Regions from separate parts of the Streptomyces sp. 840.1 genome, predicted to be linked through region 1. Evidence: predicted binding sites of a transcription regulator. Region 1 holds the regulator's gene; each other region holds the start of a gene.
What was found. Region 1 encodes HrcA, which represses chaperone genes, less so after heat shock. Its sites were predicted from a motif close to TTNGCACTCNGNNNNNCNGAGTGCNAA; they were not measured.

Region 1 (7,423 bases):
GGCCGGCGAGCAGTTTCAGCGGCACCCGGCGCAGCTGATTGGCGTGGTGGATCTGGCGCACGATCTGCTCGACCCTGGCATCCACGTCGGGCGGGACGTCGGCGTCGGCGGCCTGGAGGACCACCAGCGGCATCACCGGCCGGTTGTCCCGGTACCGGTCGATGAGCTGCTGCACGAAGTGGAAGACGGCCGAGGCCGCCTCGTTGTCCGCACTGTCCCGCCATACCTCGCGCGCCATCGCCCCGTGCCTTCCCTCGCGAAAAGAGCCAGGAAACACTCAATAACCGATGATGCGTGCGAGGCGCAGGCAATTGTAGGGATCAGCCCGGGATTGGCGGGAAGACCCGCCGGACATCAGGCGGGAAGCGTGACGAAGTCAATCAATTCCTCTACGCGGCCCAGGAGTTCGGGCTCCAGGTCCCGGTAGGAGCGGACCGAGGCCAGAATGCGCTGCCAGGCCGCACCGGTGTTTTCCGGCCATCCCAGTGAACGGCACACCCCCGTCTTCCAGTCCTGGCCGCGCGGCACCACCGGCCAGCCGTCGATCCCCACGGACGACGGCTTCACCGCCTCCCACACGTCGATGTAGGGATGGCCGACCACCAGGACGTTCCCGTCCGAGATCTGCGCCGCGATACGGGACTCCTTGGAACCCGGCACCAGATGGTCGACCAGCACGCCCAGGCGCGCGTCCGGGCCCGGGGAGAACTCGCGCACGATCGCCGGGAGGTCGTCGATGCCCTCCAGGTACTCCACGACCACCCCCTCGATCCGGAGGTCGTCGCCCCAGACCCGCTCGACCAGCTCCGCGTCGTGCCGGCCCTCCACGTAGATCCGCCCGGCCCGCGCCACCCGGGCCCGCGCCCCGGGGACCGCCACCGAGCCCGAGGCCGTACGGGCCGGCCGGACGGGGCCGCCGGCCGACGGCCGCACGAGCGTCACCACCCGGCCCTCCAGCAGGAAGCCGCGCGGCACCAGCGGGAAGACCCGGTGCTTGCCGAACCGGTCCTCCAGGGTCACCGTCTGCCCCTCGGCCGTCTTCTCGCAGCGGATCACCGCACCGCAGAAGCCGGTGACCGCCTCCTCCACGACCAGATCCGGATCGGCGGGCACCTCGGGGGCGGGGGCGGACTTCTTCCACGGCGGGGTCAGGTCCGGCTGATAGCTGCGCATCGCACGACGATAGGACGCCCCGGCCTCACGACACGCCGAGGCCCCGCGCCAACGCGTCGCGCTGAGCCCGTACGAACGCGGCGTCCACCACCGCTCCGTGCCCCGGCACGTACAGCGCGTCCTCGCCGCCCAGCGCCAGCAGCCGGTCCAGCGCGGCCGGCCAGCGGGAGACGCACGCGTCCGGGCCGGCCTGCGGCTCGCCGGACTCCTCGACCAGGTCGCCGCAGAGGACGACCGGGGGCGATCCGGGCACCAGCACCGCGAGATCGTGCCCGCTGTGCCCCGGGCCCACGTCGGCCAGCAGCACGCGGCGGCCGCCGCCGAGGTCCAGCGCCGACTCCCCGGACACCTCGTGGTGCGGGACCACCAGCACGTCCACGGCCTCCGCCGCCTCCCGCTCCGGGACCCCGTGCGCGACGGCGGAGCGGTGGAGGTCGTCGGCCCCGGTCCTCAGCAGCTCCGCCAGGCCGGCCGCCCCGTACACCTGGGCCCCGGCGAAGGCGGCCGTGCCCAGCACGTGGTCGAAGTGCGCATGGCTCAGTGCGATATGTGTCACCCTCCGGCCGGTCAGCCCCTGGATCTGCCGGCGCAGCTCGACGCCCTCCCGGAGTGTCGAGCCGGTGTCGCAGAGCAGCGCCCCGTCCGCTCCGGCCACCAGCGCGGCCGTCGCGTCCCAGCCGGGCAGCCGCCGCCGGCCCACTCCGTCACCCAACCGCTCCCAGCCGAACTCTTCCCAAGTGACGTCCATGCGGCGACGCTATCGGCAACGACCTGCGCGCTCTCGCGGTAGCGTGGCCGGTCGCCCTTGCTAGGGGCCCACCCCGTCGCCGTACACTGACCGGGGAGATTGCTGGCACTCGAATGGACAGAGTGCCAGGAGAAGTCCCGGGAACGGCCCGAGATCGACCGAGGTAGACAGCTGGAGGTGTGCGCGATGCTCAGCGAACGCAGACTCGAAGTGCTGCGCGCCATCGTCCAGGACTATGTCGGCACCGAGGAGCCCGTCGGCTCCAAGGCGCTCACGGAGCGGCACGCGCTGGGGGTCTCCCCGGCCACCGTCCGCAACGACATGGCGGTACTGGAGGACGAGGGCTTCATCGCCCAGCCCCACACCAGTGCGGGACGTATCCCGACGGACAAGGGCTACCGGCTCTTCGTCGACCGGCTTGCGGGCGTCAAGCCCCTGTCGTCGCCGGAGCGCCGTGCCATTCAGAATTTCCTCGACGGCGCGGTCGACCTCGACGATGTCGTGGGACGTACCGTACGGCTGCTCGCGCAGCTGACCCGGCAGGTCGCCGTCGTGCAGTACCCCTCGCTGACCCGCTCGACGGTGCGGCACGTGGAACTGCTGCTGCTGGCACCCGCCCGGCTGATGCTCGTGCTGATCACGGACACCGGCCGGGTCGAACAGCGGCTGGTCGACTGCCAGACACCGTTCGGCGAGACCTCTCTCGCCGATCTGCGGGCCCGGCTCAACAGCCGGGTGGTGGGACGCCGGTTCGCGGACGTCCCGCAGCTGGTGCAGGACCTGCCGGAATCCTTCGAGAGCGAGGACCGGGCGACCGTGTCCACCGTGCTCTCGACCCTGCTCGAAACCCTCGTCGAGGAGACGGAGGAGCGGCTGATGATCGGCGGCACCTCCAACCTCACCCGCTTCGGGCACGACTTCCCCGTGATGATCCGGCCGGTGCTGGAGGCATTGGAGGAGCAGGTCGTGCTGCTGAAGCTGCTCGGCGAGGCCAAGGACTCGGGCATGACCGTACGAATCGGGCACGAGAACGCCCACGAGGGACTCAACTCCACGTCCGTCGTCGCGGTCGGCTACGGTTCGGGCGACGAGGCAGTCGCCAAACTCGGCGTGGTCGGACCGACCCGCATGGACTACCCCGGAACGATGGGAGCGGTACGCGCAGTGGCACGTTACGTCGGACAGATCCTGGCGGAGTCGTAAGTGGCCACGGACTACTACGCCGTACTCGGCGTGCGCCGCGACGCTTCTCAGGACGAGATCAAGAAAGCCTTCCGGAGGCTCGCACGCGAGCTGCACCCGGACGTCAACCCCGATCCGAAGACCCAGGAGCGGTTCAAGGAGATCAACGCCGCTTACGAGGTCCTCTCGGACGCGCAGAAGAAGCAGGTCTACGACCTCGGCGGGGACCCGCTGTCCGCCTCGGGCGGAAGTGGTGCGGGCGGATTCGGACAGGGCGGCTTCGGCAACTTCTCCGACATCATGGACGCGTTCTTCGGCACGGCGTCGCAGCGCGGACCCCGTTCGCGCACCCGGCGCGGCCAGGACGCCATGATCCGGCTGGAGATCGACCTCTCCGAGGCGGCCTTCGGCACGACCAAGGACATCCAGGTCGACACGGCCGTCGTCTGCACGACCTGCAGCGGAGAGGGCGCCGCACCCGGCACCTCGGCCCAGACCTGTGACATGTGCCGCGGCCGGGGCGAGGTCTCCCAGGTCACCCGGTCCTTCCTCGGCCAGGTCATGACCTCACGGCCCTGCCCGCAGTGCCAGGGCTTCGGCACGGTCGTGCCGACCCCCTGCCCGGAGTGCGCCGGCGACGGCCGTATCCGCTCGCGGCGCACCCTCACCGTGAAGATCCCCGCAGGTGTCGACAACGGCACCCGCATCCAGCTCGCCGGAGAGGGCGAGGTCGGCCCCGGCGGCGGCCCGGCCGGCGATCTCTACGTCGAGATCCACGAGCTGCCGCACACGGTGTTCCAGCGCCGCGGCGACGATCTGCACTGCACGGTCACCATCCCCATGACGGCGGCGGCCATCGGCACCAAGGTGCCGCTGGAGACGCTCGACGGCCTGGAGGAGGTCGACATCAGGCCGGGCACCCAGTCCGGCCAGTCCGTGCCGCTGCACGGGCGCGGCATCACCCACCTGCGGGGCGGCGGGCGCGGCGACCTGATCGTGCACGTCGAGGTGATGACCCCGACGAAGATGGACCCCGAGCAGGAACGCCTCCTGCGGGAGCTGGCGAAACTGCGCGGCGAGGAGCGGCCCACCGGCCAGTTCCAGCCCGGTCAGCAGGGCCTGTTCTCCCGGCTGAAGGACGCCTTCAACGGGCGCTAGTCCCACGCTTCGACACCGTACGGGCCCGGGTTTCCGGGCCCGTACGGCATTTGCGGACATAACCGTTGCCCAGTGCGGCCCAGGGGTGCGCATCCCGGGACAGGAAGGACATGACACGATGCCGTCATGCCATCCGCGTTGACCGATCTCTGCCGGTATCCGATCGTGCAGGCCCCGATGGCGGGCGGAGTCTCCTGCCCGCAGCTCGTCGGCGCCGTGGCCGAGGCCGGCGGACTCGGCTTCCTGGCCGCCGGGTACAAGACCGCGGACGGCATGTACAACGACATCAAGCAGGTCCGCGGACTGACCGGCCGGCCCTTCGGCGTCAACCTCTTCATGCCCCAGCCCAACCTCGCCGACCCGAGCGCCGTCGAGGTCTACCGGCATCAGCTCGCGGGCGAGGCCACCTGGTACGAGACCCCGCTCGGCGAGACCGAGTCCGACGGCGGGGACGGCTACGAGGCCAAGCTCGCCATCCTGCTGGAGGACCCGGTCCCGGTCGTCTCCTTCACCTTCGGCTGCCCGGCCCGCGACACCTTCGACGCGTTCGCCGCCGTGGGCACGTACACCGTCGTGACGGTCACCACGCCCGAGGAGGCCCAGGCCGCGCAGTGGGCCGGCGCCGACGCGGTCTGCGCCCAGGGCGTCGAGGCGGGCGGTCACCAGTCCACCCACCGGGACGACCCGCAGGCCGACGGCATCGGGACCGGGCTGCTCAGCCTGGTGGCCCAGGTCCGCGAGACCGTGCAGATCCCGGTCATCGCCGCCGGCGGGCTGATGCGCGGCTCCCAGATCGCCGCAGTGCTCGCGGCCGGCGCCGACGCGGCGCAGCTCGGCACCGCCTTCCTGATCTGCCCGGAGTCCGGCGCCCACCTGCTGCACAAGCAGGCCCTGACCAACCCGCTGTTCGTCCGCACCACCCTGACCCGGGCCTTCTCCGGGCGCCCGGCCCGCGGCCTGGTCAACCGCTTCGTCCGCGAGCACGGGCCGTACGCCCCCGCCGCCTACCCGCAGATCCACCAGCTGACCGCCCCGCTGCGCAAGGCGGCGGCCAAGGCCGGGGACGCGCAGGGCATGGCGCTGTGGGCGGGCCAGGGGCACCGGATGGCACGCGAGCTGACGGCCGGCCGGCTCGTCGCCCTGCTCGCCGGGGAACTGGACGCCGCACGCGCGGCAGTGAGCACAAGGAGCACGCAGTGACGGCACCCGTCTTCGTCGTCGAGGAGATGCCCACGGGGCCCGGCTTCGTCCTGGAGGGCCCGGAGGGACGGCACGCCGTCTCGGTGCGACGCCTGCAGGCCGGAGAGGACGTCGTCCTGACCGACGGCCGGGGCCGCTGGGCGCAGGGCGTGGTGTCCGCCGCCGAGGGCAAGGACCGGCTGGTCCTCACCGGTCTTGAGCCCGTCCACGAGGAACCCCGCCCGGGGCTCCGCATCACCGTCGTCCAGGCGCTGCCCAAGGGTGACCGCGGAGAGCTCGCCGTCGAGACGATGACGGAGACCGGGGTCGACGCGATCGTGCCGTGGCAGGCCGGGCGCTGCATCACCCAGTGGAGGGGCGAGCGGGGCCTCAAGGCCCTGGCGAAATGGCGCGCCACGGCCCGCGAGGCCGGCAAGCAGTCGCGCCGGGTGCGGTTCCCGGAGGTGGCCGACGCGATGACGACCAAGCAGGTCGCCGCGTTTCTGGCCGAGGCGGACTTCGCGGCCGTGCTGCACGAGGACCGCGCGTACGGCAGCGAGCCGCTGGCCGGCGTCGCCCTGCCCGAAGCGGGCGAGATCGTGCTGGTCGTCGGACCGGAAGGCGGCGTCTCGCCCGAGGAGCTGGCCGCGTTCACCGCCGCCGGGGCGCGGACCTGCCGGCTCGGGCCGACCGTGCTGCGTACCTCGACGGCCGGCACGGCAGCAACGGCCCTGCTGCTGGGCCGCACCGGCCGCTGGTCATGAACCCCGCTGTTTTCCGCCACTCGGGCCGGTTGTGGCCGCGAGCGGTCTACCGCACCGTCAGGAGCGGTGGGAAGCTGCCCGTATGGGGACAACAAGGGCATGGAGCAGTCGAGGGGTCCGTCGCTTTCCGGCCGTGATCTGCCTTACCGGCACGGTCGTCGCGGGACTGGCCGCCTGCGATCCGGTCAACGGCCTGAACTCCGCGTCCATCGCCGTGACCACCGACCGGACCGCCACCCGCGCGCTGGAGCACGAAGGGGTGCACGTGCAGTGGCTGACCTGCACCGCACGGACCGGCCGGGGCGCGAGCTCCCGCACCGGTCCGGCCACCCCCGCCACCAGCCGGGTCGCGGACGTGGACTGCAACGGCCGCACCAAGGAGGGCGAGGACATCAGCCTGGACGGCAAGGTCGACCGGGAGGTCGAAGGCCGGTGCGTCAGCGGTGACATGACCGCGAAGGCGGGCGGCGAGACCGTCTTCCGCGCCACGATGCTCGGCAACTGCGACGCCGCGCCCTCGTCGTCGGCACCGCGCCGGCCCCCGGCGGGCGGCGGCGCGGACGGCGGCGGGCCGGGCGCCCGGCCGACCGTGACGGTCACGGTCACCGTGACCGAGTCGCCCCGGGGCAAGTAAGTGTGCGGGGCACCGACTGTGTCGGACTCCGGCCAACTCCGTTTCCCCGGGCCCGGCCTCGGCCTAGGGTGATCGCTGTGACACAGCCTTCCTACCTCCGGTATCCCCATGTCCAGGGCGACCTGATCGCCTTCACCGCCGAGGACGACGTCTGGCTCGCGCCGCTCGACGGCGGCCGAGCCTGGCGGGTCAGCGCGGACAACCGCCCCGTCGCCCAGCCGCGGATCTCTCCCGACGGCACCCTCGTCGCCTGGACGTCCACCCGGGACGGGGCACCCGAGGTGCACCTGGCCCCGGTCGACGGCGGCCCCTCCAAGCGGCTGACCTACTGGGGCGACGCGCAGACAGCCGTGCACGGCTGGACACCCGAGGGCGAGGTGCTGGTCCTCAGCACCCAGGGCCAGGTCTCGCTGCGCCGCACCTGGGCCCGCGCCCTGCCGGCCGACGGAGGCCCCGCGCGCACCCTGCCGTACGGACCGGTCGGCTCCCTCGCCTACGGGCCCGGTGGCCGGATCCTGCTGCTCTCGGCCACCATGGGGCGCGAGGCCGCCAAGTGGAAGCGCTACCGGGGCGGCACGGCCGGCA
Region 2 (7,423 bases), 2.2 Mb from region 1:
CCGTCGCCGCGGACGGCCGCCACCCGGAGCTGGCCGAGGCGCTCACCGCGGCGCCCCGGCCACTGACCCCGGACGCCAGGTTCAGCCGCTTCCTCACCCGGCTGGTCGACGGCCTCGACGCCGGCTGACCCGGGGCCCGGCGGCCATCCCCTACCCGGGTGCCAGCCGCACGCCTCCGAATGAGCACCTGGGTATCACGCGCCGGGCGGCAGCCGGGAGGCATCGTGGAGGCGTTCGCACACGTCGCCCGCGACCCGCGGCACCGCAGACCGTGCCGTGCGTGCCGCACCGCCCGAACGGGGAGTTCCAGGTGCTCGCTGTCCCGCGTACCCGTACCCACAACCGCCGGCAGGTCCTCACCACCGCCCTCGCCGCGTCCGCCCTGCTGGCCACCGGCGCCATCCCGTCCTTCGCGGCCGGCAACAGGCGGGCCCGCACCCCCCTGCCGACCGCACGACTGCCCCGGCCCACCGGGCCGTTCGAGGTCGGCACCACCGTGCACCACCTCGTCGACCCCTCCCGCGCGGAGCCCTGGCTGCCGGGCACCGCGGCCCGCCGCGAGCTGATGATCAGCGTCCGCTACCCGGCCGCGCCCGGCGGACCGGCCCGGCGCGAGCCGCAGATGACAGAGGCGGCCGCCGCGCACTTCGGCGGGCCGGACGGGGCCGCCGCCCTGAACCTGGGCATGGCACCCGGGTCCGTCGACTGGGCCGCCACGCTCAGCCACGCCCGCCGCGACGCACCCGTCGCCGCACGGGCCGGCCGGCTGCCCGTCGTGCTGTACTCCGGCGGGCTGGGCGACCCGCGCACCTGGAACACCGCCTTGGTCGACGACCTCGCGAGCCACGGGTACGCCGTCGTCACGATCGACCACACCTACGAGGCGACCGAGGTGGAGTTCCCCGACGGACGCCTCGCCACCATGCGGATCTTCGACGGGGCGCCGCCCAGCGATCCGGACGCGATCAGCGCCCTGCTGCGCAAGGTCATGGCGGTCCGGGTGGCCGACACCCGGTTCGTGCTGGACCGGCTCCCGGAACTGAACCGGACGCGCTTCGGGGACGTACTCGATCTGCGCCGGACCGGCATGTTCGGCCACTCCGCGGGTGGCTTCACCGCCGCCCAGACGATGCACGACGACCGGCGGATCCGGGCGGGCATCAACATGGACGGGCAACTGGACTACGTGGGCGGCGCGCAGCCGGACGGCAGCCGGCTGAGCACGGTCGCCACGGACGGGCTGGACCGGCCGCTGCTCCTGATGGGGACGGCCGGTGAGGGCTCGGGCGACTACCGGCAGCAGCCGTCCTGGGCGGCGTTCTGGAAGAACACCCGGGGCTGGCGGGCCGACGTCACCCTGACCGGCTCGCGCCACGCCTCCTACACCGACGCCGAGTCGCTGCTCCCGCAACTGGCCCGCCAGGGCGCGGAACCGGCCGGCGGACTGGCCGGGGCCGTCGGGACGGTACGGCCGGACCGGGCGGCGGCCGCGAGCCGCGCGTACGCGGCGTCGTTCTTCGGACGGTGGCTGCGCGGACACGACGACTGCCTGCTGCACGGCCCCTCGGACCGCTTCCCCGAGATGGTGTTCACGCCGTAGCGAAGGAGCCCGAGCCCGGGAGCCGTGTGGCGCGGGTCACCGGAACCATCCGCCCATAGCGGAGAGGTAGAGGGTGTGAGATGTGATGAACAGCGAGATCGGGAGCGCATGCGCGCACGGATCAGAGCCGGCGACCACGAGGCGTTCGCCGAGCTCTACGAGGAATACGCGCGGATCGTCTACAACCACGCCTACCGGCTGTCGGGCGACTGGTCGACGGCCGAGGAGGTGCTGTCCGACACCTTCCTGGCCGCCTGGCGCAACCGCCACTCCGTCGAGCCCGAGGGCGATTCGCTGCGGCCGTGGCTGCTCGGGATCGCCACGAACAAGGCCCGCAACGCCGGGCGCGGCACCGGACGGCGCCTCGCCTTCCTGGCACGCCGCCCCGCCCCGGAACCCGTGGCGGACATCGCGGACGCCGCGGCCGCCCGCGTCGACGACGCACGGCGGCTCGCCGAGGTCCGGCAGGCGCTGAACGGGCTCCGCCGCCAGGAACGCGAGGTGCTGGTCCTCTGCGTCTGGTCCGGCCTCGACTACGCGGAGGCCGCCGAGGCGCTCGGCGTCCCGGTGGGCACCGTGCGCTCACGGCTCTCCCGCGCCCGCACCCGGCTGCGGCGCCTCACCGACGAGAAGCCCGGCCGGACGGCGGACGGTGGAGCGGGCCGGGCGGCCGACGGGGGATCGGCCCGGCCCGCGCGGGAAGCACGGCCGGCGGAAGCGGACCGGTCCGGCCGGGAACCGCGCCCCGGCCGCGGAGAGGTAGGGAGCAGGGCCGCGTTCGTGGCCCTGCCCATCCAGGAGGAAGCCCGATGAACGACCGCACCTCCGGCCCCGACCGGGCCGAACACGAGGAACTGGCCCGGCTGTTGCCGGCCCCGGCCGAACGGGACCTGCCCCCGGGCCGATATCTCCACCACAAGGACACCCTGATGCGTCAGATCGACCACGACGGCGACCGCGCCACCGCTGCCCCTCGCCCCCGCCCCCGCCTGCTGCGCCCCGCCCTTCTGCTGCCCGCCGCCGGCGCCGCCCTCGGCGCGGTGCTGCTCACCACCCTCGCCGTGACCGATCAGGACAGCGCCCCGGCGCCGTCCGCAGCGGGCACCCGTTCCGGGGCCACGGCCCCGCGCGGCGCGGCCGTGCTGCTGGACCGGATCGCGTCGGTCGCCGCGAAGAGCGACGCGGCGACGGTCACCGACGACCAGTTCGTGTACGTCAGGACACTGCAGGCCGAGCAGGAGGGCGAGTACGGCGGGCCCATGAAGCTGACGAAGCCCGTTGAGCGTGAGGTCTGGATGACTCAGAAAGCCCGGCCGGTGATCAATGAGGGCCTGATTCACCAGGACGGCAGGTACTTCCCGATCACCGTCGGGGTCCCGGACGGCGAGACCCCCGTCGGCTACCCGGCGGGCCTCAACCGGCCGACGTACAACTGGCTGGCCTCGCTGCCCACCGACCCCGACGTCCTGCTGCGGCGGCTCGCCACCGAGATCACCCGGGACCAGGACACGCGCCAGACCCCGGCGAAGGACCGGGACCCGGCCCAGGACGCCTTCGACGCCATCGGTGAGCTGTTGCAGGAGACGGTGATGCCGCCGAGGACCGCGGCCGCCCTCTACAAGGCCGCCGCGAAGATCCCCGGTGTGAGCGTGGACGCCGACGTGGTGGACGCGGCAGGCCGGCACGGGATCGGCGTGGCCCGCGACAACACCCGGCCCGGCTGGCGCACCGCTTGGATCTTCGACCCGGCCACCCTGGAGTACCTGGGCGAACAGAGCTCCCTCATCAGGGACACCGACATGGGCAAGAAGGGCGCCCTGATCAGCCGGTCGGCGGTGATGGAGCGCGCGGTGGTCGACGCCCTGCGCGAGAAGCCGTCGACGAAGGCCTGATCCCGCGCCCGGCTCACGGAACGACGCCGGCCCCCGGGGAGCGATCCCCGGGGGCCGGCGTCGTGCTGCTGTGCTGGAGCTACCGATCCGTGAGGATCAGAAGTCCATGTCACCGCCCGGCATGCCGCCCGGAGCGCCGCCGGCAGCGGCCTTCTCCGGCTTGTCGGCGATGACGGCCTCGGTGGTGAGGAAGAGCGCGGCGATGGACGCGGCGTTCTGCAGGGCGGAGCGCGTGACCTTCGCCGGGTCGAGAATGCCCTCGGCGATCATGTCGACGTACTCGCCGGTCGCGGCGTTGAGGCCGTGACCGATCGGCAGGTTGCGCACCTTCTCGACGACGACTCCGCCTTCGAGACCACCGTTGACGGCGATCTGCTTGAGCGGGGCCTCCAGCGCCAGCTTGACGGCGTTGGCGCCGGTCGCCTCGTCACCCGAGAGCTCGAGCTTCTCGAAGACGGCCGAGGCCTGGAGCAGAGCCACGCCACCACCGGCGACGATGCCCTCCTCGACGGCGGCCTTGGCGTTGCGCACCGCGTCCTCGATGCGGTGCTTGCGCTCCTTGAGCTCGACCTCGGTGGCGGCACCGGCCTTGATGACGGCCACGCCGCCGGCCAGCTTCGCCAGGCGCTCCTGGAGCTTCTCGCGGTCGTAGTCCGAGTCGGAGTTCTCGATCTCGGCACGGATCTGGTTGACACGACCCTGGACCTGGTCGCTGTCACCGGCGCCGTCGACGATCGTCGTCTCGTCCTTGGTGATGACGACCTTGCGGGCACGGCCGAGCAGGTCGAGACCGGCGTTCTCCAGCTTGAGGCCGACCTCCTCGGAGATGACGGTGCCACCGGTGAGGATGGCGATGTCGCCGAGCATGGCCTTGCGGCGGTCACCGAAGCCCGGGGCCTTGACGGCGACGGACTTGAAGGTGCCACGGATCTTGTTGACGACCAGGGTCGACAGGGCCTCGCCCTCGACGTCCTCGGCGATGATCAGCAGCGGCTTGCCGGACTGCATGACCTTCTCCAGCAGCGGAAGGAGGTCCTTCACGTTGCTGATCTTCGAGTTCACGATCAGGATGTACGGGTCGTCGAGCGACGACTCCATGCGCTCCATGTCCGTGGCGAAGTACGCCGAGATGTAGCCCTTGTCGAAGCGCATACCCTCGGTGAGCTCGAGCTCCAGACCGAAGGTCTGGGACTCCTCGACGGTGATGACGCCTTCCTTGCCGACCTTGTCCATCGCCTCGGCGATGAGCTCGCCGATCTGGGTGTCAGCGGCGGAGATGGAGGCGGTCGAAGCGATCTGCTCCTTGGTCTCCACGTCCTTGGCCTGCTCCAGGAGGGCGGCGGAGACGGCCTCGACGGCCTTCTCGATGCCCCGCTTGAGAGCCATCGGGTTCGCACCCGCGGCCACGTTGCGCAGGCCCTCGCGGACGAGCGCCTGAGCGAGAACGGTGGCGGTGGTCGTACCGTCGCCGGCGACGTCGTCCGTCTTCTTGGCGACCTCCTTGACCAGCTCCGCACCGATCTTCTCGTACGGGTCCTCCAGCTCGATCTCCTTGGCGATGGAAACACCATCGTTGGTGATCGTGGGGGCGCCCCACTTCTTCTCAAGGACGACGTTGCGGCCCTTGGGGCCGAGGGTGACCTTGACGGCGTCGGCGAGCTGGTTCATGCCGCGCTCAAGACCGCGCCGGGCCTCCTCGTCGAACGCGATGATCTTGGCCATATGAAGTGGTCCTCCCGGACAGGGGTGGATTTCTCCGGACCGAGTGGCGCCCGCGACGGACGGCCTGCCGCCTGCCGGTTCCTTGCCCCGACAGACCTGCGGGCCTCACCGGCCCGGTCCAAGTTTCTGTCACTCTCACCCGGAGAGTGCTAAGCCCAATGATTAGCACTCGACCCCCGAGAGTGCAAGCGCCCCCCTCCGGAGTGTGGACAACGAGCACCCCCTCCGCAGGCGGACGACCGGACAGCGCGTGCGAACGGTTCCGGACGCACGGAGGGCCCGTACCCCTGGGGTACGGGCCCTCCGTGCGTGAGTAGTGTCGTTGGCCGACCGCGCCGAACTCAGCCGACGGCGAGCTTGACCATGTCCGCCTGCGGCCCCTTCTGGCCCTGCGAGATTTCGAATTCAACTCGCTGACCCTCTTCGAGGGTGCGGTATCCGTCCATCTGGATCGCGCTGTAGTGGACGAAAACATCCGCACCACCGTCGACCGCGATGAAGCCGTACCCCTTCTCCGCGTTGAACCACTTGACGGTGCCCTGAGCCATGCCTAACTCCCCTATTACTGGCCCTTGCACAGGACCGCACTTCGCGGGCCCGGGTCAGAACTCACCCTCCGACAGGAGAGGGTGCGTGCGCCGGAACGCGTCGACCGCGGCCGAATGTATCTGCCCAACTGCCCTCTGCAACAGGTCAATCGGACGAGAATTCTGGGCAGCGCCGAACGCCCGAATATGAGGAACTCATAAGATTCCAGGGCAAGTCGGGCCAGGCAAAGGCGACTTATGGCGCAAGAGGCTCAGGCACTTTGGCTGCATCTTGTCGTGGCCGGGCGCATTCTCATATGCGGGCGGCACGGGCAGCGGAGGGGTCTTCCCACACTCTACCGCGCTCAACCATGCAGAATTGCCCCCTCCGCTTCTGTCGCGGAGAGGGCAATCGCGGTGACTCGTCGAAGCGGGACCGCTCGGGTCCCGGGGCTCAGCAGCCGCCGGCGACGGCCGGGATGATCGAGATGCCGGCGCCGTCCGGGGTGACCGCTTCCAGGCCGCCCTCGAAGCGCACGTCGTCGTCGTTGACGTACACGTTGACGAAACGGCGGAGCTTGCCCTGGTCGTCCAGGACACGGGCGGCGATGCCCGGGTGGTCCTTCTCCAGGGACTCGATGACCTGGGAGAGGGTCGCGCCCTCGGCCGGGACCTCGGCCTGGCCGCCCGTGTAGGTGCGGAGGATGGTGGGGATACGGACCTTGACGCTCATGGTGGGTGCCCTTCCTGGAGTCACGGGTGGTCGGAGGCTGCGGCAGCCTCTCAGCTGGTGCGGCGGACCGCTCAGGCGGTGCCGAGGCCGGCGGCGCGGAAGGCGTCCAGGCTAGGCCTGATCGTCGCCGTCGCCTGCGAGGTGGCGGCCACCGCGTCCAGCGTCTTGAGGCCGTCACCGGTGTTCAGGACGACCGTCGTGAGCGACGGGTCGAGCAGACCCGCCTCGATCAGCTTCTTCGTCACTCCGACGGTCACCCCGCCCGCGGTCTCGGCGAAGATGCCCTCGGTGCGCGCCAGCAGCTTGATCGCGTCGACGACCTGCTCGTCGTTGACGTCCTCGACGGCACCGCCGGTGCGGCGGGCGATGTCCAGGACGTACGGGCCGTCGGCCGGGTTGCCGATCGCCAGGGACTTGGCGATCGTGTTCGGCTTCTGCGGCCGCACCACGTCGTGACCGGCCTTGAAGGCGGCGGAGACCGGCGAGCAGCCTTCGGCCTGGGCGCCGAAGATCTTGTACGGCCGGTCCTCGACCAGACCGAGCTTGATCAGCTCCTGGAGGCCCTTGTCGATCTTCGTGAGCTGCGAGCCGGACGCGATCGGGATGACGATCTGGTCGGGCAGCCGCCAGCCGAGCTGCTCGCAGATCTCGTACGCGAGCGTCTTGGAACCCTCGCCGTAGTACGGGCGCAGGTTGACGTTGACGAAGCCCCAGCCCTCGCCGAGCGGGTCGCCGATGAGCTCCGAGCAGAAGCGGTTGACGTCGTCGTAGTTGCCCTCGATGCCGACCAGCTCACCGCCGTACACCGCGGCCATGACGACCTTGCCCTGCTCCAGGTCGTGCGGGATGAACACACAGGAGCGCAGGCCGGCGCGGGCTGCGGCGGCGCCCACCGCACCGGCGAGGTTGCCGGTGGAGGAGCAGGAGAGCGTGGTGAAACCGAAGGCAC
Region 3 (7,423 bases), 2.6 Mb from region 1:
GGGCTCGGCTTCGACGGCCCCCGCACGGTCTTCGACGGGCTCGGCAACTACGCCTCCGCCCTCGGGGACCAGGCGTTCCGCGACGGCTTCTGGGTGCTCCTGGGCTACTGCGCCTTCTACATCCCGCTGATGGCCGGCGGCGCGATCGTGCTGGCGCTGCTGCTGGACACCGCGCTGGCCCGCGCCCGGCGCTTCTTCCAGCTGGCGTTCTTCCTGCCGCACGCCATCCCCGGGCTGATCGCCGCGCTGATCTGGATCTACCTGTACACGCCGCAGCTCAGCCCCGTCGTCAAGGCGATGGAGTCGGGCGGCATCGGCTTCGACTTCTTCTCGTCCCAGGGCACGCTGCCCTCCATCGTCAACATCGCGCTGTGGGAGTGGCTCGGCTACAACGTGGTGATCTTCTACGCCGCGCTGCAGGCCGTCGACCGCTCCCTGCTGGAGGCCGCGACCGTGGACGGCGCGGGGAACTGGCGGATCGCCTTCTCCATCAAGCTCCCGCTGATCCGCTCCTCGCTGGTGATGGTGCTCCTCTTCACGATCATCGGCTCGCTCCAGCTGTTCACCGAGCCGCTGATCCTCAACCGGGGCTCCGGCTCGGCCGTCACCAGCACCTGGACCCCGAACATGTACGCCTACAGCGCCGCGTTCGAGCGCAACGACTACGGCCTCGCCGCGGCGGCCTCCGTGCTCATCGCCCTCGTCGCCGCCGTCCTCTCCTTCGTCGTCACCCGCTTCACCAACAACCGCAAGGAGGCACGGGCATGACCTCCCCCGTCATGGTCGATCCGGCCGCCCCGACCCGCACCCCCGCTCGCGCCGAGGGCCGTGCCCCCGTCGCCGCGGGCGGGGCCCGGTCCAGCCGCTGGCTGTCGAAGGGCGCGGTCAACGGCGTGCTGGTCATCGCCGCCGTGTACACGCTGTTCCCGCTGATCTGGCTGGTCACCGCGGCCACCAAGGACGCCGGGAACCTGCTGGGCGGTGACGTCTTCTCCTTCGAGGGCTTCAACCTCGGCGGCAACCTCTCCGCCCTTTCCACCTACCAGGACGGCGTCTACTTCCGCTGGTACGGCAACTCCCTGCTGTACGCGGGGATCGGGGCGCTCGGCTGCTCGCTGATCAGCGTCGCCGCGGGGTACGCCTTCGACAAGTACCGCTTCCGCGGCAAGGAGAAGCTGTTCGCGCTCGTCCTGCTGGGCGTGCTGCTGCCCTCGACCGCGCTCTCCCTGCCGCTCTACCTGCTGGCCGTGAAGACCGGGACCGTCAACACCTACTGGGCGGTGCTGATCCCGTCCCTGGTCAACCCCTTCGGTGTCTATCTCGCCCGGATCTTCAGCGCGGGCTACATACCGGACGAGGTCCTGGAGGCCGCCCGGATCGACGGGGCGGGCGAGATGCGCACCTTCTGGTCGGTGGGTCTGCGCATGGTCATGCCGGGGTTCGTGACCGTGTTCCTCTTCCAGTTCACCGCGATCTGGAACAACTTCTTCCTCCCCCTGGTCATGCTCTCGGACAAGAAGCTCTATCCGCTGAGCCTCGGCCTCTACAACTGGCACAGCACCGCCAACGCCGACCCCACCTTCTATCCGATGGTCGTCACCGGATCCCTCCTCGCCGTCGCTCCGCTGATCATCGCCTTCATCACCCTGCAACGTCACTGGAAGGCCGGTCTCACCGCCGGCAGCGTCAAGTGACATCCGAGGAGCCCGAGTTCCACCATGCACCACACCACTGACACCCGGCCCGCCGCACTCCTGGCGATGGGGTCCGGCATCGTCGAACGGCTGCTCACGCCCGGTCAGCGGGACCGGCTGACCGGCCTCGTCCGCATCGATCCGGATCTCGTCGCCCACCAGCTGCCCGACGCCTCCCCGCAGGTCGCCGCCGCGCTGGCCGAGGCCGAGGTCCTGTTCACCTGCTGGGGCGCGCCCCGGCTCACCGAGGAGGTCCTGGCGGCCGCGCCCCGGCTGCGCGCGGTCGTCCACGCCGCCGGCAGCGTCAAGCACCACATCACCGACGCGTGCTGGGAGCGCGGCATCCAGGTCACCTCGGTGGCGGCCGCGAACGCCCGGCCGGTGGCCGAGTACACGCTGGCCGCGATCCTCTTCGCGGGCAAGAACGTGCTGGGCAGCGCCCGCCGCTACCGGGAGCTGCGGGCCGCGCACGACTGGCGCGAGGAGCTCGACGGCTGGGGCAACCACGGCCGCACGGTGGGCATCGTCGGCGCGTCCCGGACCGGGCGCCGCGTCATCGAGCTGCTGCGGCCGTTCGACTTCGAGGTCCTGCTGTACGACCCGTACCTGGAACCGGCGGCGGCCACCCGGCTCGGCGTGGAGCCGGTCCCGCTCGACGAGCTCTGCGCCCGCAGCGGGATCGTCTCCGTCCACGCGCCGGAGCTCCCGGCCACCCGCAGGCTGATCGGCGCCGCCCAGCTGGCGGCCATGCCGGACGGCTCGACCCTGATCAACACCGCACGCGGTTCGCTCATCGACGAGCCCGCGCTGGTGACGGAACTGGTACGGGGACGGCTGCACGCCGTCCTGGATGTGACGGCCCCCGACCTGCCGCCGGAGACCTCGCCGCTCTACGACCTGCCGAACGTGCTGCTGACCCCGCACATCGCGGGCTCGCTCGGCAATGAGCTGCACCGGATGGCGGACCAGGCCCTGGACGAGCTGGAACGCTTCGCCGCCGGCCGCCCGTTCGCGGACCCGGTCCACGGGGACGCGCTCCCGCGCTCGGCGTAGTCGACCACGCTCGGGCCCCTCCGACGCGTTCGGGATCGCCGGGCAAGATCCAGCCCCTCCGGCGATTGAGGAGCGGGGGGCCGGGGGCAGCGTCCCCGGGGCTCCGCCCCGGACCCCGCGCCTCAAACGCCGGCGAGGCTGGATCTTGCCCGCCCGAGAGGCCGGTTTCGCCGACCCGAGCCGGAAGAAGCCACCGGCAGTGCCGGTTTCGCCGACCGGGGCCGGGCACGCAGCCGCAAGGCTGGATCTTGCCCCGGACACGCGAAAGGCCCGGCCCCCTCAGGGGACCGGGCCTCACCGCTTGCGCGGAGAGCTACGCGCTAGTGCGAGTGACCGTGGCCGTGACCGGCCTCGGCCTCTTCCTCGGCCGGCTTCTCGACGACCAGGGTCTCGGTCGTGAGCAGCAGCGACGCGATGGACGCGGCGTTCTCCAGGGCGGAGCGGGTGACCTTGACCGGGTCGATGACGCCGGCCTTGACCAGGTCGCCGTACTCGCCGGTCGCGGCGTTGAAGCCCTGGCCCTTGTCGAGCTCGGCGACCTTCGAGGTGATGACGTAGCCCTCGAGGCCCGCGTTCTCCGCGATCCAGCGGAGCGGCTCGACGGCGGCGCGGCGCACGACCGCGACACCAGTGGCCTCGTCGCCGGTCTTGTCGAGGTTGCCCTCGAGGACCTTGACGGCGTGGACGAGAGCGGAGCCACCACCGGAGACGATGCCCTCCTCGACCGCGGCGCGGGTCGCGGAGATGGCGTCCTCCAGACGGTGCTTCTTCTCCTTGAGCTCCACCTCGGTGGCCGCACCGACGCGGATCACGCAGACCCCGCCGGCCAGCTTCGCCAGGCGCTCCTGGAGCTTCTCGCGGTCCCAGTCCGAGTCCGTGGACTCGATCTCGGCCTTGATCTGGTTGACGCGGCCGGTGACCTCGTCGGACTTGCCGCCACCGTCGACGATGGTGGTGTCGTCCTTGGAGACGGTCACGCGGCGGGCGGTGCCCAGCACGTCCAGACCGGCCTGGTCGAGCTTGAGGCCGACCTCCTCGGCGATGACGGTCGCACCGGTGAGGGTGGCGATGTCGCCGAGCATGGCCTTGCGGCGGTCACCGAAGCCCGGGGCCTTCACCGCGACGGCGTTGAAGGTGCCGCGGATCTTGTTGACGACCAGGGTCGACAGGGCCTCGCCCTCGACGTCCTCGGCGATGATCAGCAGCGGCTTGGAGGCACCGGCCTGGATGACCTTCTCCAGGAGCGGCAGCAGCTCCTGGATCGAGCCGATCTTGCCCTGGTGGATCAGGATGTACGGGTCGTCGAGGACGGCCTCCATACGCTCCTGGTCGGTCACCATGTACGGGGACAGGTAGCCCTTGTCGAAGGCCATGCCCTCGGTGAACTCAAGGTCCAGACCGAAGGTGTTGGACTCCTCGACGGTGATGACACCGTCCTTGCCGACCTTGTCCATCGCGTCCGCGATGAGGTCGCCGACCTGGCTGTCCTGCGCGGAGAGCGCGGCCACGGCGGCGATGTCGGACTTGTCGTCGATCGGGCGGGCGGTCGCGAGGAGCTCCTCGGACACGGCCTTGACCGCGGCGTCGATGCCCTTCTTCAGGGCGGCCGGGGACGCGCCCGCGGCCACGTTGCGCAGGCCCTCGCGGACGAGCGCCTGGGCGAGGACGGTGGCGGTGGTCGTACCGTCACCCGCTACGTCGTTGGTCTTGGTCGCCACCTCCTTCACCAGCTGGGCACCGAGGTTCTCGTACGGGTCGTCCAGCTCGACCTCGCGCGCGATGGTGACACCGTCGTTGGTGATGGTGGGCGCACCGAACTTCTTGTCGATGACGACGTTGCGGCCCTTGGGGCCGATCGTCACCTTCACCGTGTCGGCAAGCTTGTTGACGCCGCGCTCGAGGGCGCGACGGGCGTCCTCGTCGAACTTCAGGATCTTCGCCATGGAGCTGAACTGTCCTCTCAAAAACACGAACTGCGCCCCTCGCCGCCCGGCTAGTTATTTCGCAGGGGGCCAGGGGCGCAGAACATAAGCAAACGTCGGGTGAATTACTTCTCGATGATCGCGAGCACGTCGCGGGCCGAGAGGACGAGGTACTCCTCGCCGTTGTACTTCACCTCGGTGCCGCCGTACTTGCTGTACAGAACGACATCGCCGGTCTTGACGTCGAGCGGAAGACGCTCGCCGTTCTCGAAGCGGCCCGGCCCCACGGCCAGGACGACGCCCTCCTGGGGCTTCTCCTTGGCGGTGTCCGGGATGACCAGGCCGGAGGCCGTGGTCTGCTCGGCATCGAGCGGCTGGACCACAATGCGGTCCTCGAGCGGCTTGATCGCAACCTTGGTGCTGGTCGACACGATCCGGTCTCCCCCTTCGGAGATCTCACGGGGTTAACAGTCTTTGGGTGGCGACCAGATGGGCCCGTCGTCGCGGGTGCCGGACCTGCCGGTCGCACAGTACTGCTGGCACTCTCCAGTGGGGAGTGCCAGCACTGAGACTATGGCCGCGATTAGCACTCGGTCAAGCGGAGTGCCAATTCACGCCCCTCGTGGCGTCCATGACGGACGACGCCGCGCCCCGGACCGGCCGGAACCGCGCCCTCCCGCAGGACAACGCTCCGCCCGCCCGTACCGTTCCGGCCCTCTCCCCCGGGCGGCCCCGCCGCCCGCCCGCAGGAGACGACGACCAGCGCCCCGGGCGCCCCGTGGTCGCCCCGCACCGCCGCGGCGCGCGACCCCGCCGGTCGCGCGGCCGGCCGGCTCGGCGGCGGGTTCACCCGCTGCGCGGCCTTGCGGCCGAGCCGTTCGATCGGGTCCACCGACTGCGCACAGCCGGTGGAGGCGGTCAGGAGCGCACCGGCGGCCAGCAGTCCGGCCAGCAGCCGGTGCGCCCCTCTCATACGTAGTCCTCCAGCCGGGCCACGGCGTATCCCTTGTCCGTGATGACCTTCATGACGGCCCTGACCAGGTCGGGCATGGAGCCCTTCCAGTCCTTCTCGCCGCGGAAGTGCGTGAGGATGATGTCTCCGGGGTGCAGGTCCTGGTCCTCCTCCCGCCACTCCATGTGGTCGGGGAAGGCCTCCTCCGACCACAGGGGCACGGCGGTGATGCCGCAGGACTTGGCGATCCGCAGGGTGTCGCCGTTGTAGTTGCCGTACGGCGGCCGGAAGAGCCGGGGGCGCTCGCCGAACTGCTTCTCGATGATGTCCTGCTGGTCGCAGATCTCCTGCTTCTGCTCGTCGTAGGAGAGACCGGGCAGATAGCGGTGGTTGAGCGTGTGGTTGCTGAGGGTGACGCCACGGGCCTGCGCGTCCTTGAAGTACCCGTAGTCGTCGCGCACCAGGTAGTCGCTGAGGAAGGCGCTGTACGGGATGTTCAGGTCCGACATCATCCGCAGCAGCTCGGGGTCCTTGTCGTCCCCGTCGTCCATCGTCAGGAAGACGATCTTCTCCTTGGTCGGGACGTTGGTGAAGACCGGCGGCAGCGAGTCGTCACCGCCCTCGACCTCGAAGCCCTTGCGGGTGGTGATGTGCGGCTTCACCGCGGGCGGGAGGGGCGCAGCCAGCGGAGTGCCCGCCAGGCCCCACTTCTTGGCGGCGACCGCGCGGGCCGCCTGGGCGAGGCGCGCCTTCTCGGCCTGGGCGGCGCGGGTGCCCGCCGCGCCCGCGTTGCCGGCCGGGCCGCCCGGCTGCCCGGCGAGGGCCTTGGTCCCCTGCTCCGGGGCCCCGGCGGTGGTGCGGCTGTCGGTGCCGGCCGCGCAGCCGGAGCCGACCGCGGCGACCAGGAGTGCGGCCAGGACCGCGTAGCCGGGCCGGCGCCGCAGGTATCCCCGCCCGCGCCCGGCCGCGCCCCGTCGCTGCTCCTGCTGACCCTGCGTCGCCTGTACCGGTCTGCGCCTGTTCATAGTAGATTCTTCCTTTTGTCGTACAAGCTGCATGGCGCCGCATACTGCCAGTACGTGATCGGGCTCCCGGGCCGACACCGCCGCCGGACCCGCCCGGTCCCCCGGCTGGCTCACAATGGGGCAGGTGAACGCTCTCGCCCCGACCGGCCCGCCCGACGACCCCGGCCAGCCCGACGCGTCCGGCACGTCCGGCGCCCCCGACCCGTCCGGCCCCCTCGCCGGCTTCCTGGCCCTGCGCACCCCCGAGGGCGCCGAGCTGCTGGCCGGGCTGCGCGCGTACGACCCCGCCACCGAACTCGCCACCGCCACCCGGCTGCGCCGCACCCACCCGGCCGGCCTCGTCTCGGCGGCGCTGGGGCAGGCCCGGCTGCGGCAGCGGGCCGTGGCGAAGTTCGGCGCCGAGGACGCGCACCGGATGTTCTTCACGCCCGACGGGGTGGAGCAGGCGACCCGCTCCTCGGTGGCGGCCCACCGCGCCGCACGGTTCGCGGGCACCGGCGTGCGCAGCGTCGCCGACCTCTGCTGCGGGATCGGCAGCGACGCCATCGCGCTGGCCCGTGCCGGGATCCGCGTCCTCGCCGTGGACCGCGACCCGCTGACCGCCGAGGTGGCGAGGGCCAACGCGGCCGCGCTCGGCCTGGGCGCGCTGATCGAGGTGCGGTGCGCCGATGTCACGGAGATCGACGCCTCGCCCTACGACGCGGTGTTCGTCGACCCGGCCCGCCGGGGCGGCCGGGGCCGGATCTTCGACCCGGAGGCCTACTCCCCGCCGCTGTC

Region 2: groL (chaperonin GroEL) is a predicted target of HrcA. The motif match lies at 5,377-5,403, and genes of this name have one in related genera.
Region 3: groES (co-chaperone GroES) is a predicted target of HrcA. The motif match lies at 5,206-5,232, and genes of this name have one in related genera.

What each region holds. Positions count from the first base shown of each region.
Region 1 is NZ_RJUU01000001.1:3,905,555-3,912,977, forward strand. It holds gene EDD93_RS17705 (hypothetical protein) at 1-238, opposite strand, end outside; gene EDD93_RS17710 (DUF3097 domain-containing protein) at 355-1,173, opposite strand; gene EDD93_RS17715 (MBL fold metallo-hydrolase) at 1,199-1,921, opposite strand; gene hrcA (heat-inducible transcriptional repressor HrcA) at 2,108-3,124, shown strand; gene dnaJ (molecular chaperone DnaJ) at 3,125-4,261, shown strand; gene EDD93_RS17730 (nitronate monooxygenase) at 4,388-5,461, shown strand; gene EDD93_RS17735 (16S rRNA (uracil(1498)-N(3))-methyltransferase) at 5,458-6,204, shown strand; gene EDD93_RS17740 (hypothetical protein) at 6,338-6,838, shown strand; gene EDD93_RS17745 (S41 family peptidase) at 6,916-7,423, shown strand, end outside.
Region 2 is NZ_RJUU01000001.1:1,740,757-1,748,179, forward strand. It holds gene EDD93_RS08085 (TetR/AcrR family transcriptional regulator) at 1-128, shown strand, start outside; gene EDD93_RS08090 (esterase) at 281-1,600, shown strand; gene EDD93_RS08095 (RNA polymerase sigma factor) at 1,709-2,413, shown strand; gene EDD93_RS08100 (CU044_5270 family protein) at 2,410-3,492, shown strand; gene groL (chaperonin GroEL) at 3,589-5,214, opposite strand; gene EDD93_RS08110 (cold-shock protein) at 5,556-5,762, opposite strand; gene EDD93_RS08115 (MoaD/ThiS family protein) at 6,196-6,474, opposite strand; gene thrC (threonine synthase) at 6,546-7,423, opposite strand, start outside.
Region 3 is NZ_RJUU01000001.1:1,267,569-1,274,991, forward strand. It holds gene EDD93_RS05675 (carbohydrate ABC transporter permease) at 1-768, shown strand, start outside; gene EDD93_RS05680 (carbohydrate ABC transporter permease) at 765-1,694, shown strand; gene EDD93_RS05685 (hydroxyacid dehydrogenase) at 1,719-2,747, shown strand; gene groL (chaperonin GroEL) at 3,068-4,690, opposite strand; gene groES (co-chaperone GroES) at 4,795-5,103, opposite strand; gene EDD93_RS40100 (hypothetical protein) at 5,253-5,642, opposite strand; gene EDD93_RS05705 (polysaccharide deacetylase family protein) at 5,639-6,646, opposite strand; gene EDD93_RS05710 (THUMP-like domain-containing protein) at 6,762-7,423, shown strand, end outside.